Regions from separate parts of the Micromonospora sp. DT62 genome, predicted to be linked through region 1. Evidence: riboswitches for the same ligand, from Rfam matches in the RefSeq annotation. Region 1 holds a riboswitch; the other holds the start of a gene.
What was found. A riboswitch is a leader RNA that binds a small molecule or an ion and turns the genes downstream of it on or off. The one in region 1 is predicted to bind cyclic di-AMP.

Region 2: it holds a riboswitch for cyclic di-AMP, as region 1 does, so the genes downstream of both, ACPXCB_RS24065 (coiled-coil domain-containing protein) here and ACPXCB_RS17005 (NlpC/P60 family protein) in region 1, are expected to answer to the same signal.

What each region holds. Positions count from the first base shown of each region.
Region 1 covers NZ_JBNCOB010000011.1:536-6,715, reverse strand. The annotation lists tRNA gene ACPXCB_RS17025 (tRNA-Gly) at 156-229, opposite strand; gene ACPXCB_RS17020 (zinc metalloprotease) at 749-1,735, shown strand; gene ACPXCB_RS17015 (pyridoxamine 5'-phosphate oxidase family protein) at 1,876-2,427, opposite strand; gene dcd (dCTP deaminase) at 2,506-3,084, shown strand; gene ACPXCB_RS17005 (NlpC/P60 family protein) at 3,157-4,197, opposite strand; cyclic di-AMP (ydaO/yuaA leader) riboswitch at 4,210-4,343, opposite strand; gene ACPXCB_RS17000 (N-acetylmuramoyl-L-alanine amidase) at 4,645-6,180, shown strand, end outside.
Region 2 covers NZ_JBNCOB010000021.1:47,877-55,764, forward strand. The annotation lists gene ACPXCB_RS24040 (heavy metal translocating P-type ATPase) at 70-2,322, opposite strand; gene ACPXCB_RS24045 (hypothetical protein) at 2,331-3,329, opposite strand; gene ACPXCB_RS24050 (heavy-metal-associated domain-containing protein) at 3,359-3,568, opposite strand; gene ACPXCB_RS24055 (metal-sensitive transcriptional regulator) at 3,719-4,021, shown strand; gene ACPXCB_RS24060 (YibE/F family protein) at 4,337-5,668, shown strand; cyclic di-AMP (ydaO/yuaA leader) riboswitch at 5,835-5,966, shown strand; gene ACPXCB_RS24065 (coiled-coil domain-containing protein) at 5,970-6,986, shown strand; gene ACPXCB_RS24070 (carbonic anhydrase) at 7,110-7,862, opposite strand.

The DNA.
Region 1 (6,180 bases):
ATGACCTGCGAGCTGAGCGCGTCGGCGATGTGCTCGTCACGCTCGCGGGTGGTGTGCTGATAGATCAGCGCAGCTCAGGTCGAGGCGTGCGCAAGAAGCGATAGCAACGAATGAGGCCCCAGCCAGGAAATTTCTCCTGAGCTGGGGCCTCACGTTGGAGCGGGTGACGGGAATCGAACCCGCACTGTCAGCTTGGGAAGCTGATGTTCTGCCATTGAACTACACCCGCAGGCGGCACCACTGTACCTGAGTCGTCACGACGCTGCACCCAGGTACCCCTCCGACACCACCCGGTGCCGCGATCTTGGCAGCTAACGGCCGCCGGAGGGGCCTGAACTTACCAAGATCGCTCCGCGCCCCCGCCCGCCGCTCCACGCCGCGCCAGCCACGCCGCTACCACGGTCAGGCCACCGTCCGCCGCGCCACCGCCAGCCCATCACTGCCCGCCCGCGCCACCGCTCCCCTGCCACCGCCAGCCGCGCCACCACTCCGCCGCGTCACCGCCGACCATGAACTGCCCGGTCCGCGTGGCCCGACGAGCCCGTCCCGCGCGCCGTGGTCCGGATCCGGACGGCGAGTCGCGTCCCGCGTGAAGCAACGTCGATGCGCGCCCAGCCGCTGCCAGGAAAATTTCCACCGCGGCAACATATGGCCATTCTCAAATCAATCGATGGGTTGTAACGTCTGCCCAACGTTCCAGCCACGGCGTGACATACCCCCTGTCGCGCCGCCAGAAAGAGGTGGGCCCATGGGACTCCGTCCCAACCTGCTGACCCGGCGTACGGCCGGCGTCGCGTCGACGACCCTCGCGCTGCTGCTCAGCACCGCCGCCGTCGGTGTCGTACCGGCCGCTTCGGCCTTCTCCGCCGCCCCGACCGAGGTCTGCGTCGAGCCGGCCGACGTCCACTCGGACGCCCGCGTCAAGCCGGGCAGCGGCGCCAAGCACGAGCCGAACGAGCTGACCCTCGCGGAGACCCGCGAGCGCGAGGCCGACATGGCCGCCGCGCTGCGCGAGCGGGCCCGGTTCCGTACCGGCGCCGGGGCCTCCACGATGGCCGCCGCCGTCACCATCCCGGTGGTGGTGCACGTGATCCAGGAGAACAGCACCCGGGCCGGCGGCAACATCCCCGACTCGATGGTCAACTCGCAGATCAACGTGCTGAACCAGTCGTTCAGCGGGGCCACCGGCGGCGCGTCCACCGCGTTCAGCTTCCAGCTCCAGAAGATCAACCGGGTGACGAACCCGTCCTGGTACCCGATCGTGTCGGGTTCCTCGGCGGAGCGGTCGATGAAGACCTCGCTGCGTACGGGCGGCAAGAACACCCTCAACATCTACCTGGGCGAGCTGAGCAACGGCCTGCTCGGCTGGGCGACCTTCCCGACCCGCAACCTCAACAGCATGGACGGCGTCGTCGTGCTGAGCGAGTCGCTGCCGGGCGGCACCGCCACCAACTACAACCAGGGCGACACGGGCACCCACGAGGTCGGCCACTGGCTGAACCTCTACCACACCTTCCAGGGCGGCTGCTCCGGCTCGGGCGACAGCGTCAGCGACACCGCTGCCGAGGCCTCGCCGGCCTCCGGCTGCCCGACCGGGCGGAACACCTGCACCGCCCCCGGCGTCGACCCGATCACCAACTTCATGGACTACAGCTACGACTCCTGCATGTACCAGTTCACCGCCGGGCAGGCCAGCCGCATGCTGACCGCCTGGAACGCGTACCGCGCGGCGTAGTTCCGCCGTACGACTCCACCGGTGCCGGCCTCGCTCGACGGGGCCGGCACCGGCGTCTGTGCGGCCGCGCACGCGGGTGTCGGGCGGTGGTCACGGTGCGGCGCCCCGGAGGGGGACGGCCCGGGGCGCCGCACCGCGTCTCAGGCGGCGGGGCGGGCGGCGTGGTCGCCGACGCGCCCCGACCGGGTCTCGGGCACCAGCGCGGTGCCGACGTCGGCCGCGCGGGGGTCGAGCCACACCTGCACGGCGGGCCGGCCGTGCCACTCGCTGGCGCCGCCCGCGACGCCGGACTCGCGGCGGGCCAGCATCGCCACGTCGACGGTGAACTCGAAGACCCGCCAGTCGACCTGCGGCGCGGCCCGGTGGCTGCGGGCCAGCCGGGCGACCCGCGCCGGGTCGGTCACCGGGCGGGCGTGGCCAGCGACGTAGGCTTCGTCGTCGCTCTCCTCGGGCGGGAACGAATGCAGCGCGTAGCGGCCGTCGCGCTCCAGGTCGCGCCGCTTGGGCGAGTCGACGACGAAGCAGAAGAGCCCCTCGTCGGTGATCACCGGGGAGACCGGGTGCACCCGGGGACCGCCGTCGGCGCGGACGGTGGCCAGGTAGCCGAAGCCCGGCCCGTACTGCTGCATGAGGAGGCGGATCCCGTCGGCGAGGCGGGGCTCGTCGGCGGCGAATTCGGACCAGGAAGCCATGCCGGCATTCTATCGAACAATTGTACGAAGATGCACTCCGACACGCAGGTCACGCGTGTCGGTCGCTAAGGTGTGCGGATGCTGCTCTCCGACCGCGACCTGGCCTCCGAGATCGAGGCGGGGACGCTCGCGCTGGAGCCGTTCGAGCCCGCGCTGGTGCAACCGTCCAGCATCGACGTACGCCTGGACAAGCACTTCCGGGTCTTCAACAACCACCTCTACACCCACATCGACCCCGCGCAGCAGCAGGACGACCTCACGTCGATGGTCGAGGTGCCCGACGGCGAGCCGTACGTGCTGCATCCGGGCGAGTTCGTGCTCGCCTCGACGCTGGAGGTGATCACGCTCGGCGACCAGCTCGCCGGCCGCCTGGAGGGGAAGAGCTCACTGGGCCGGTTGGGCCTGCTCACCCACTCCACGGCGGGCTTCATCGACCCGGGCTTCTCCGGTCACGTGACCCTCGAACTGTCCAACGTCGCCAACCTGCCGATCACCCTCTGGCCGGGCATGAAGATCGGCCAGCTCTGCATCTTCCGGCTCTCGTCGCCGGCGCAGCATCCGTACGGCTCGGCCGTCTACGGCTCGCGCTACCAGGGGCAGCGCGGCCCGACCCCGAGCCGCTCCTGGCAGCACTGGCGCACCTGGCCCACCCGCTGACCCGGGCCGCTACGTGTCAGGAAGGGCACCTTCCTCTACCGGATCCGTCAGGAAGGTGCCCTTCCTTGCACCTCAGCCGGGCCGGCCGTAGCTGTGGATCGGGCCGTCGTCGACCTTCTTCATCCTGATCGGCACCCCGGCCCGGGAGGCGTGCACCACCCAGCCCCCGCCGACGTACATGCCGACGTGGTGCAGGTCGCTGTAGTAGAAGACGAGGTCGCCCGGGCGCAGCTCGCCCCGGCTGACGGACGCGGTGGCCCGCCGCTGCTGCGCGGCGTTGTGCGGCAGCGACACCCCCGCCTTCGCCCAGGCGGCGAGCATCAGGCCGGAGCAGTCGTACGAGTTCGGCCCCTCGGCGCCCCAGACGTAGGGCTTGCCGATCTGCGCGCAGGCGAACTTCACGGCGGTGCCGGCCGGGCCGCCGGGATAGCCGGCCGGGCAGGGGGCGGGGCGCAGCGGCCCGCCGCCGCCGTTGCCGTAGACCCGCAGCCGCAGCTTCTGCAACCGGTCGATCTCGGCGTTGATCTGCTTCTTCTTCGCCGCGAGCTGGGCCTCGGTGCGGCTGAGCTGGACGACCATCTCGTCCAGCGGCGCCTTCTTGGCGGCCAGCCGGTCGCGCAGCTCGGCGACCTGCCGCACGTCCTGCTGCTGGTGCTGGGCGAACTGGTCGAGCAGCTCGAGCTGCCCGATCATCTCGCTCGGTGAGCGGCTGCCCAGCAGGGCGTTGACGGCGGAGACGTTCTCGCCCTTGTAGGCGCGGGCCGCCAGCGCGCCGACCTTCTCCATCGCCTGGTCGACCTGCTTCTCCAGGGGACCGATCTGCGCGGCGAGCGCGTCGGCCTGCTTTCGCCTGGCGGCCAGGTCCTGTCGGGTGGCGTTGTGCCGTTCGATGATCGGTTCGAGCTTGTTCCAGTCCTCGTCGATCTGCCGCTCGATCTCGGCGACCGTCGGTTCGGCGTGGGCCGCCGTGGCGCCGCCGGTCAGGACGACGGCGAACGCGGCCAGGGCGGCGAGGGCGGTGGTGCAGCGGTACCAGCGTGGGCGCGGCGCAGCCGTCACCGGGTCGGCGAGGGCCGACCGGGCCGACGGTGGCCGCGGGGCATGGTGTGCCACCGGGCTTCGTACTCCTTCTTCCGTACCGCCTACCGGGTTAGCTGACGGGTTCGGGCGGGAAGGGGCGCCCTACCGCAGGACTGCGGATTCACCCCGGGGAACATGGGTCCCCGGCTCGCTCGGGAGCGACTCGGCGGTGTCGGACCGTCACCGCCCTGGTTGGACGGAATGTCACCGGCCGACGAAGGACCAGAGTAGAGACGACCGTTATCGATCCGCAACCCTACGGGCAGTGACACTCCGTACCCACCCGGGTCGGGCGGTTCCGCAACCCGGGCAACGAAGATTTCCTTCCTTCTGAAGTGTCTGACGGAAAGGTATTGACCAGAGGCGGCGGGCGGGGCGAAGGTGACCCCACCTTTGCCCGTCCGAACTGGGGGTCTGATGCACCTGTCAGCGACATCGAGGAGCAGACGCGTCCTGCTGGCCGCCGCCGTGGCAGCCGCCATGGCGACGACGCCGCTCACCGCCGCCGGATCCGCCGCCGCGGCAGCGCCGGTGAACGACCGGCAGCAGCAGTACGCCGCCGCGGCCGCCGAGTACGGCGTACCGGAGAGCGTCCTGCTCGGGGTCTCCTACCTGCAGTCCCGCTGGGACACCAACGCCGGCACGCCGAGCACCAGCGGCGGCTACGGACCGATGCACCTCACCGACGCCGAGCACGTCGCCGCCCTCGCCGGCGGCACGCACCACGACGAGGGCACCGAGGACCCGCGCGGCGACGACTCCCGCCCGTCCCTGGCCGAGGCCGGCGAGCCGCCGGCCGCCACGCCGCCCGCCGAGGCCGCGCTGCGGACCGTCGACGCCGCCGCCGACCTGACCGGCGCCAGCGAGGAGTCGCTGCGGACGGACGTCACGGCCAACATCCGGGGCGGCGCGGCGCTGCTGGCCGCGTACCAGAAGGAGATCGGCGCCCCGGTCGGCGCCGGCACCGACCCGGCGACCTGGTACGGCGCGGTGGCCCGGTACTCCGGCGCGGACAGCGCCGACGCCGCGGCGGCCTTCGCCAACGAGGTGTACGCCACCATCGCCACGGGCGACAGCCGGGTGACCGACGACGGGCAGCGGGTCACGCTGGCCGGCCGGGCGGTCCAGCCGGACCGCTCCTGGCTGGACCGGCTGCGCCTGCGCAAGCTCGCCCGACCGGACGGGCTGGAGTGCCCGAGCGACATCTCCTGCGAGTGGATCCCGGCGCCGTACGAGAACTACGGCCCCACCCTGGGCGACTACGGCAACCACGACCTGGGCAACCGTCCCACCCAGCAGAAGATCGAGTACATCGTCATCCACGACACCGAGGGCTACTTCGGTCCCAGCGTCAACCTGGTCAAGGACCCGAAGCGGGTGGGTTGGCACTACACCCTGCGCTCGGTGGACGGGCACATCGCCCAGCACATCAAGACCAAGAACGTCGGCTGGCACGCCGGCAACTGGTACGTGAACGCCAAGTCCATCGGCCTCGAACACGAGGGCTTCGCCGGGCACGGCACCTGGTACACGGAGGCGATGTACCGCACCTCCGCCAAGCTGGTCCGCCACCTGGCGCGGCAGTACAACATCCCGCTGGACCGCAACCACATCATCGGGCACGACAACGTCCCCGGCACCGTCGCCGCGAACGTGCGCGGCATGCACTGGGACCCGGGACCGTACTGGAACTGGTCGCACTACTTCGACCTGCTCAAGGCGCCGTTCAAGTCGACCGGCACGCACCGGACCGGGCTGGTCACCATCGACCCGGACTTCGCCACCAACCAGCCGCCGTTCACCGGCTGCAACCGGCAGCCTCCGGGCGTGCCGAACCCGCCCCCGGCGACGGCCCCCTGCCCGCTGCGCGGCTCCTCCGCGCTGTTCCTGCACAACGCGCCGAGCCACGACGCGCCGCTGGTCAACGACATCGCGCTGCGGCCCGACGGCACCCCGAACACCACGTACGTCTCCGACCACGGCGCCCGCGTCTCGGCCGGCCAGACGTACGCGCTT
Region 2 (7,888 bases), on a different contig from region 1:
GGCGGGCCCGCCACGATCGGTGCCGCCGGCCCCTGACAGATGGGGCCGGCGGCACCGGTGCGGAGGGGGTCAGGAGACCGGGCGGAAGCCGCGCAGCCGGAGGCTGTTGGCGACCACGAAGACCGAGGAGAAGGCCATCGCGGCACCGGCGATCATCGGGTTCAGCAGGCCGGCGGCGGCCAGCGGCAGGGCCGCCACGTTGTAGGCGAAGGCCCAGAACAGGTTGCCCTTGATGATGCCGAGGGTGCGCCGGGCGAGCCGGATCGCGTCCACGGCGGCCATCAGGTCGCCCCGGACCAGGGTCAGGTCGGACGCCTCGATCGCCACGTCCGTGCCGGTGCCCATCGCCAGGCCGAGGTCGGCCTGGGCCAGCGCGGCGGCGTCGTTGACCCCGTCGCCGACCATCGCCACCGCCCGCCCCTCGTCCTGGAGCCGCCGCACGACGTCGACCTTGTCGGCGGGCAGCACCTCGGCGACCACCTCGTCGATGCCCAACTCGGCGGCCACGGCGCGGGCGACGGTGGTGTTGTCGCCGGTCAGCAGCACCGGCGTCAGGCCGAGCGCGCGCAGCTGTGTGATCGCCGCCCGGCTCGTCGGTCGGACCACGTCGGCCACCGCGAGGACCCCGCGGGCCCGGCCGTCCCAGCCGGCCAGCACCGCCGTCCGCCCCTGGGCCTCCGCCGTGGCCGCCGCCCGCGCGACCTCCTCCGGTACGTCGAGGCCGTGCTCGCGCAGCAGCCGGGGCCGACCGATGAGCACCTTCCGGCCGTCGACCGTCCCGCTCACGCCGAGCCCCTCGGCGTTGGCGAACCCGGTCACCGGCGGCAGCACGCCCGCCTCGGCCGCCCCGGCGGCGACGGCCCGGGCGATCGGGTGCTCGGACGCGGACTCCAGCGCCCCGGCGAGCCGCAGCAGTTCCTCGCGCTCCTCGCCGGCCGCCGGGACCACGTCCACCAGCGTCATCCGACCGGTGGTGACGGTGCCGGTCTTGTCCAGCACGACGGTGTCCACCTGCTTCGTGGACTCCAACACCTCCGGCCCCTTGATCAGGACGCCGAGCTGCGCGCCCCGGCCGGTGCCGACCAGCAGGGCGGTCGGCGTGGCCAGCCCGAGGGCGCACGGGCAGGCGATGATCAGCACCGCCACGGCGGCGGTGAACGCGGCGGTGCCGCCCGACCCGTTGCCGAGCCACCAGCCGAGGGTGCCCACCGCGAGGGCGATCACGATCGGCACGAAGACGCCGGAGATCCGGTCGGCCAGCCGCTGCACCGCCGCCTTGCCGGTCTGTGCCTGCTCGACCAGCCGGGCCATCTGGGCCAGTTGGGTGTCGCCGCCGATGCGGGTGGCGGTGACCACCAGCCGGCCGCCCGCGTTGACGGTCGCGCCGATCACGGAGTCACCCGGACCGACCTCGACCGGGACGGACTCGCCGGTGAGCATGCTGGCGTCGACCGCCGAGGTGCCCTCGTCGACCACGCCGTCCGTGGCGATCTTCTCACCGGGCCGCACCACGAACCGGTCCCCCACCACGAGCTGGTCCACCGGGATCCGGGTCTCCGCGCCGCCGCGCAGCACCGCGACGTCCTTGGCGCCGAGTTCGAGCAGAGCCCGCAGGGCCGCGCCGGCGGTCCGCTTCGCCCGCGCCTCGAAGTAGCGGCCGGCGAGGATGAACACGGTCACCCCGGCCGCCGCCTCCAGGTAGATGTTGCCGGCGCCGTCGGAGCGGTTGATGGCGAGACTGAACGGGTGGGTCATCCCCGGCGTACCGGCGGTGCCGAGGAAGAGCGCCCAGACCGACCAGCCGAACGCCGCCAGGGTGCCGAGCGAGACCAGGGTGTCCATGGTCGCCGCGCCGTGCCGCAGGTTGATCCAGGCCGCCCGGTGGAAGGGCAGCCCGCCGTAGGCCACGACCGGGGCGGCCAGGGTGAGCGACAGCCACTGCCAGAAGTCGAACTGCCAGGCGGGCACCATCGCCAGCACGATCACCGGCACGGTGAGCACGGCCGAGACCCACAGCCGGGTACGCAGGCCGCGCAGCTCGTCCACCGGCTCGGCGGCCGGTTCGCTGCCGGCGGGCGTGGGCGGGGGCGGCAGGGCCGCCGTGTAGCCGGTCTTCTCCACCGTGGCGATCAGCTGGTCCGGGGTGACCTCGTCGGCGTACCGGACGGTGGCCTTCTCCGTGGCGTAGTTGACGGTGGCGGTCACCCCGTCCATCCGGTTCAGCTTCTTCTCGATCCGGGCCGCGCAGGAGGCGCAGGTCATCCCGCCGATCGCCAGCTCGATCTGGTTCGGCGCCGTCAGCAAGGGCTTGGTGGTCATCATGCTTCCCGTCAGTCGTGCCCGTGACCGGGGACGCCGTGGTCGGCGCCGGCGGTCGGGGAGCTCGTGGCGGCGGGCGTGCCCGCCGTCGGGGAGCTGGTCGCCGCCGGCACACCCGGCGCGGTCGGGCTGCCGGCGACGACGGTGAACTCGGCGGTACGCACCACGCCGCCGTGCTTGAAGTCCAGGTAGAGGCGGTACGCCCCGGCCGACGGCATCTCCGCCGAGAAGCTCACCTCGGGGCCGGGTCGCGTCCGCCCGTCGCCCGGCTCGCCGTGCGGGTGCACGTGCAGGTACGCCAGGTCGCCCTGGCGCAGCGCCACCAGGTGGCCGTACGCGCCCAGGTAGGGCTCCAGGTCGGTGACCGGCGCGCCGGCGCGGCTCACGGTCAGGGTCAGCTCGGCGGTGCGGCCGGGCTCCGGGGCGCCGTTGAGCGTGACGGTGTAGCCGTCGACCGTGGTGCTGGTCGCCGGGGCGGGCAGGGGCCGCCCGGTCAGCGCGCCGGGGACGGTCACGTCGACGCCGAGCGTCAGCGCCTCGCCCCCGGTCGGGGTGAAGTCGGCGAACGCCCGCCAGACGCCGGGCCCGGCGAGCGGCGAGTCGACCCGCCAGGTGCCGTCCGGTGCCATCTCGGGGTGCACGTGCCGGAAGCCGGAGAGGTCGCGGCGGGCCACGATCAGGTGCATGCGCTTGTCGTGCGCCACGTCGTACGCGGTCACCGCCCGGCCGTCCGGACCGGTGACCTGGAAGGCGAACTGCCCGGCCGGGGCGTCCACCGGGCGCAGGGTGTAGCCGCGGTCGGAGACGAGCAGGCCGCCGGGCAGGTGCGCCGCCGCGCCGTTGTCGCTCCCGTGTCCGTCCTCGCCGCCGTTGCCGTGCCCCCCGGTGGCGTCGTGCGGGGCTTCGGCGGGCGGCGCCACGGGGTCGGCCACCCGGCCGACCCCGTACGTCGCGCCGAACACCACCGCGAGGCCGAGGGCGAAACCGCTCAGCTTCGTCGCCGTGTTCATGGTGTGCCTCGTCTCCCCCGTGCCCGCCGTCAGGCGCCGACGAGGTCGTAGCCGGCCTCGTCGACGGCGGAGCGCACGGTGTCGGTTTCCAACGGACCCTCGCTGGTGACGGTGACCTGACCGGCGGCGACGTCGACCTGGACGTCGCTGACGCCCGGGATCGCGCCGACCTCGGTGCTGACCGCGGTGGCGCAGTGCCCGCAGGTCATGCCCTGCACCTGGTACGTCGTGGTGATCATGGAACTCTCCTCTCGACGCCTCCAGCCTATACCCCCCAGGGGTAAATCGGAGGCGGACCGGCGCCTGTGCCATGTACCGGTACCCGGTGGGGGTATCCCGGTCAAGAGCGAACGTACCATACCCCCGAGGGGTACGGTATCCTCGACCCCATGACCACACCGACGCCCACCCCGACCAGGGGTTACACCGCCACCAAGGATCAGCTGCTCGCGCGGCTGCGCCGCGTCGAGGGGCAGGTCCGTGGCATCGAGAAGATGGTCGACGAGGATCGCTACTGCATCGACGTGCTCACCCAGATCTCCGCGATCCAGGCCGCCCTGGACAAGGTCGCGCTGGGCCTGCTCGACGGGCACGCCCGGCACTGCATGCGCGAGGGCGCGGCCGAGGGCCGCGCCGACGAGATGGCCACCGAGATGATGGCCGCCGTCGGCCGCCTGATGAAGCGCGGCTGACCCGCCCCGGCACCCGGCCCCGCGACGAGCGCGCCCCCACGGCGACGCCATTCCTCCGACACCACCCGCACGACCTGCGCCCGGATGTCGGGGTGGCTACCATTCGGCCGGTGGCCCTCCGGATTCCGCACCGCCCGCCCCGCGCGCCCCGCCGGGCGGCGGCACCGCCCACCCGCGACCGGGCAGGGGCCCAGGACCGCGGTACGTGACCGCACCGCCACGCGGAAGCGATCCCCGTCCCGGCCACGCGGCGACGGGTGAACCGACCGGCCCCGCCGGCACGTACCCCGCCCTGGATTCGTAGGGAGACACTCGATGGGCGCCGACCACAGCCGTCCCGCTCCGTCCGCCCCGCCGAGGGTGCGACGGATCCTCGTCGCGACGGTGGTGCCCCTCTTCGTCGCCACGCTGATCGCCGCCCTGGTGCTGTGGCCGTGGGACGCGCCCGACCCGGCGACCGGCACCGACGCGCCCCGCTACCACGGCACGGTGACCCGGGTGGTGACGGAGCCGTGCCCGCCCGCCCCGGAGGCCCCGGAGGGAAGCCCCGACGCGTCGCAGGGCCCCTGCGGCACGGTCACCGTGCAGGTGCAGGACGGCCCCGACGCCGGCCAGCAGGTGGAGACGCCGGTGCCCGCGGGCCCCGGCGCGCCGACCGTCGCCGTGGACGACGAGATCATCCTGGTCGAGCTCACCGACCCCGCCGACCCCACGGCCAGCACCTACAACATCGCCGAGCACCAGCGCGGCGAGCCGCTGGTCTGGCTGGTGGCGCTCTTCGCGGCCGCCATCGTCGCCTTCGGGCGGTGGCGCGGGCTGGCCGCGCTGGCCGGCCTGGCGGCGAGCTTCGCCATCCTGCTGACCTTCGTGCTGCCGGGCATCAGCGCCGGGAACCCGCCCCTGCTGGTCGCGGTCGTCGGCGCCGCTCTGATCATGTTCGTGGTGCTCTACCTGACCCACGGCGTGACCGCGCAGACCTCGGTCGCCGTGCTCGGCACGCTGGGCAGCCTGGTGCTGACCGGTGTCCTCGGCACGATCGCCACCGCCGCGACCCACCTGACCGGGTTCGGCTCCGAGGACGCCACCACGCTGTCGATGTACCAGGCCGACGTCGACCTGCACGGGCTGCTGCTGGCCGGCATCATCATCGGCTCCCTCGGCGTGCTGGACGACGTCACGGTGACCCAGGCCGCCACGGTCACCGAGCTGGCGCACGCCAACCCCGGGCTGTCCCGGACACAGCTCTACCGGGCGGCGACCCGGGTCGGCCGGGCGCACATCGCCTCGACGGTGAACACCATCGTGCTGGCGTACGCCGGTGCCTCGCTGCCGGTGCTGCTCCTGCTGACCGCCGACTCGCGGGCGGTGACCCAGCTTCTCACCAGCGAGTTCCTCGCCCAGGAGATCGTCCGCAGCGCGGTCGCCACCCTGGGCCTGATCGCCGCCGTGCCGCTGACCACCGCGCTGGCGGCCCTGGTGACCACGGCCGGCCGACGCGGCGGGGACGCCAGCGACCGCGCCACGCCCGCGCCGACGCCCCGGCCGGCCACCGACCGGTCCGAGGCGCTGGAGGCCCTCAGCGGGCCGCGTGGGGACACGCCGTCCGCCGCGCCCGCCGGGGGCAGAAGTACGGACATCGCATGGTGACGCTCCTCAGCGTGACCGAACAGAACGTTCGACCTGATAAACGCGTCACTGCTCACCGTCCGCCATTACGAAATAACGCATTTAGTCGGCTTAGGGACGTAGATCCCCGGGAGCGTTCTCGGGTAACCTCGCTGCCGGTCACCGCCGAAGGCGCGCAGCGGCGCCTGCGGTGCCGCCGCCCAATCGCCGCGAGGCGAACCGGGGACCCAGGTACGTGGGGTGAATCCGCGACAGCGGTAGGGGCCACTTCCGCCCCGAACCCGTCAGCTAACCCGGTCGGCGGTCGACGGAAGGGAAAACTGTGACGGCACCCCTACGCCGCTGGTTGACGCCCGTGGTGGCCGTACTCGCCGCCCTGGCGGTCTTCGCCGGGCCTCTCCCGGCAGCGGCCGCGCCCACCCCGCCCAAGCCCTCCGGGCACGGGGACGACGAGCCCAAGCTGCTCGACGACCTCATCGAGGCCCGGAACCGGTCCTACGTGCAGGCCAAGGCGAAGCTGGCCAATTCGAAGAAGCGCCAACTCGAACTGGCCCTGGAGGTCTCCCGGGCGCAGGCCGAACTGAACGCGCTGGCCCCCCAGGTCAGCCAGATCGCCGCCCAGTCCTACCGCACCGGGCGGATCGGCGCGGTGTCCATGCTGCTGGACACCGCCAGCCCCGACTCGTTCGTCAAGCGCGCCGCCGCCCTCGACGAGCTCAACCTGGTCAACTCCAAGAAGCTCGCCGAGGTGAACGCGGTCAAGGACCGCGCCGAGCAGGCCAAGCTGGCGCTCGACACCGAGGTCCGCGAACAGCAGAAGCTGACGAACGAGATCGCGCGCGGCAAGCGGGAGGCGGAGAAGGCGCTCGCGCTGGTCGGCGGCAGAGGGCTGACCAGTGGCAAGGTGGTCGCCACCTCGCCGGTGGCGAAGATCGCGCCGGGGCGGGCAGCCGACGGCGACTGGACGCCGCTGTCACCCACCGAGGACGACCCCACCACCTCCGGCCGCATCACCGCGCGCACCCTGCACATGTACAAGGAGGTCAAGCGGGCCGGCTTCAACCGGTTCGTCGGCTGTTACCGCTCCGGCGGGCCGTACGAGCACCCGAAGGGCCGGGCCTGCGACTGGTCGCTGCAGAGGAGCGGCTTCTCCCCCTGGCACAACGACGACACCTACATGTACGGCAACAACCTGACCGCGTTCCTGGTCCGCAACGCCGACCGGCTCGGCGTCTACTACGTGATCTGGAACAGACAGATCTGGTTCCCGGCGACGGGCTGGAGTTCCTACAGCGGTCCGTCGAACCACACCGACCACGTCCACGTGTCGCTCTGGTAGACACGCACACGCGCGGCACAGCCGAGAGCGCGGACAGGGCCGCCCCGCCGAACGCGGGGCGGCCCTGTCTCGTCGTACGGACCCGCCCGCCACGGCGGTGACGGGCGGGCGGTGGGCGGTTGTTCAGGCGAGCGCGGCGCTGGCCGCCGTCTCCGGCGCGTCGGCCGTACGGGCGGGCACCTCGGCCACCGTCCGCACCTCGCCGGCGGTCAGCCGGTACGACATGCCGACCACCCCGCAGCGGCCGGCGGCCACCTCCACGGCGAGGACGGCGGAGCGGCCCAGCATCGCCTCGACGGTGTGCGCGATGTGGATGTCGACGATCCCGTCGATGTCGTCCACGCCCTCGGCGGCGGCCCGGCGCAGGCTCGGCACCACGGCGTCCACCACGGCGCACAGGTGCCCGACCGGCGGGGTGCCGGTGGCGTCCGCCGTACGCGCCGCCTGGACGGCCCCGCAGGAGTCGTGCCCCAGCACCACCACCAGCGGCGTGCCCAGGACCGTGACGGCGTACTCCACGCTGCCCAGCACCTCGGGACCGATGGTGTGCCCGGCGGTGCGGACCACGAAGAGGTCACCGAGGCCGCGGTCGAAGATGATCTCGGCGGCGAGCCGGGAGTCGGAACAACCGACGATCACCGCGAAGGGGTGCTGCCCGTCGGCGACCGCGGCGCGGTGCCCGGCGTCCTGGTTGGGGTGGCGCGGGGCGCCGGTCACGAACCGCCGGTTGCCGGCGTGCAGCTCGGCGAGCGCCTGCCTGGGACTCGTGGGGACGGCGAACGCGGTGCCGACGTCGGCCGGGGCCCCGGCCGTGGCCGGCACCGGGAGCGTCCGCTCCGGGCCGGGTTGCGTTCCTGGCGATCCGGGACGACTCATCCCACACCTCGCTACCTCACGTGAAC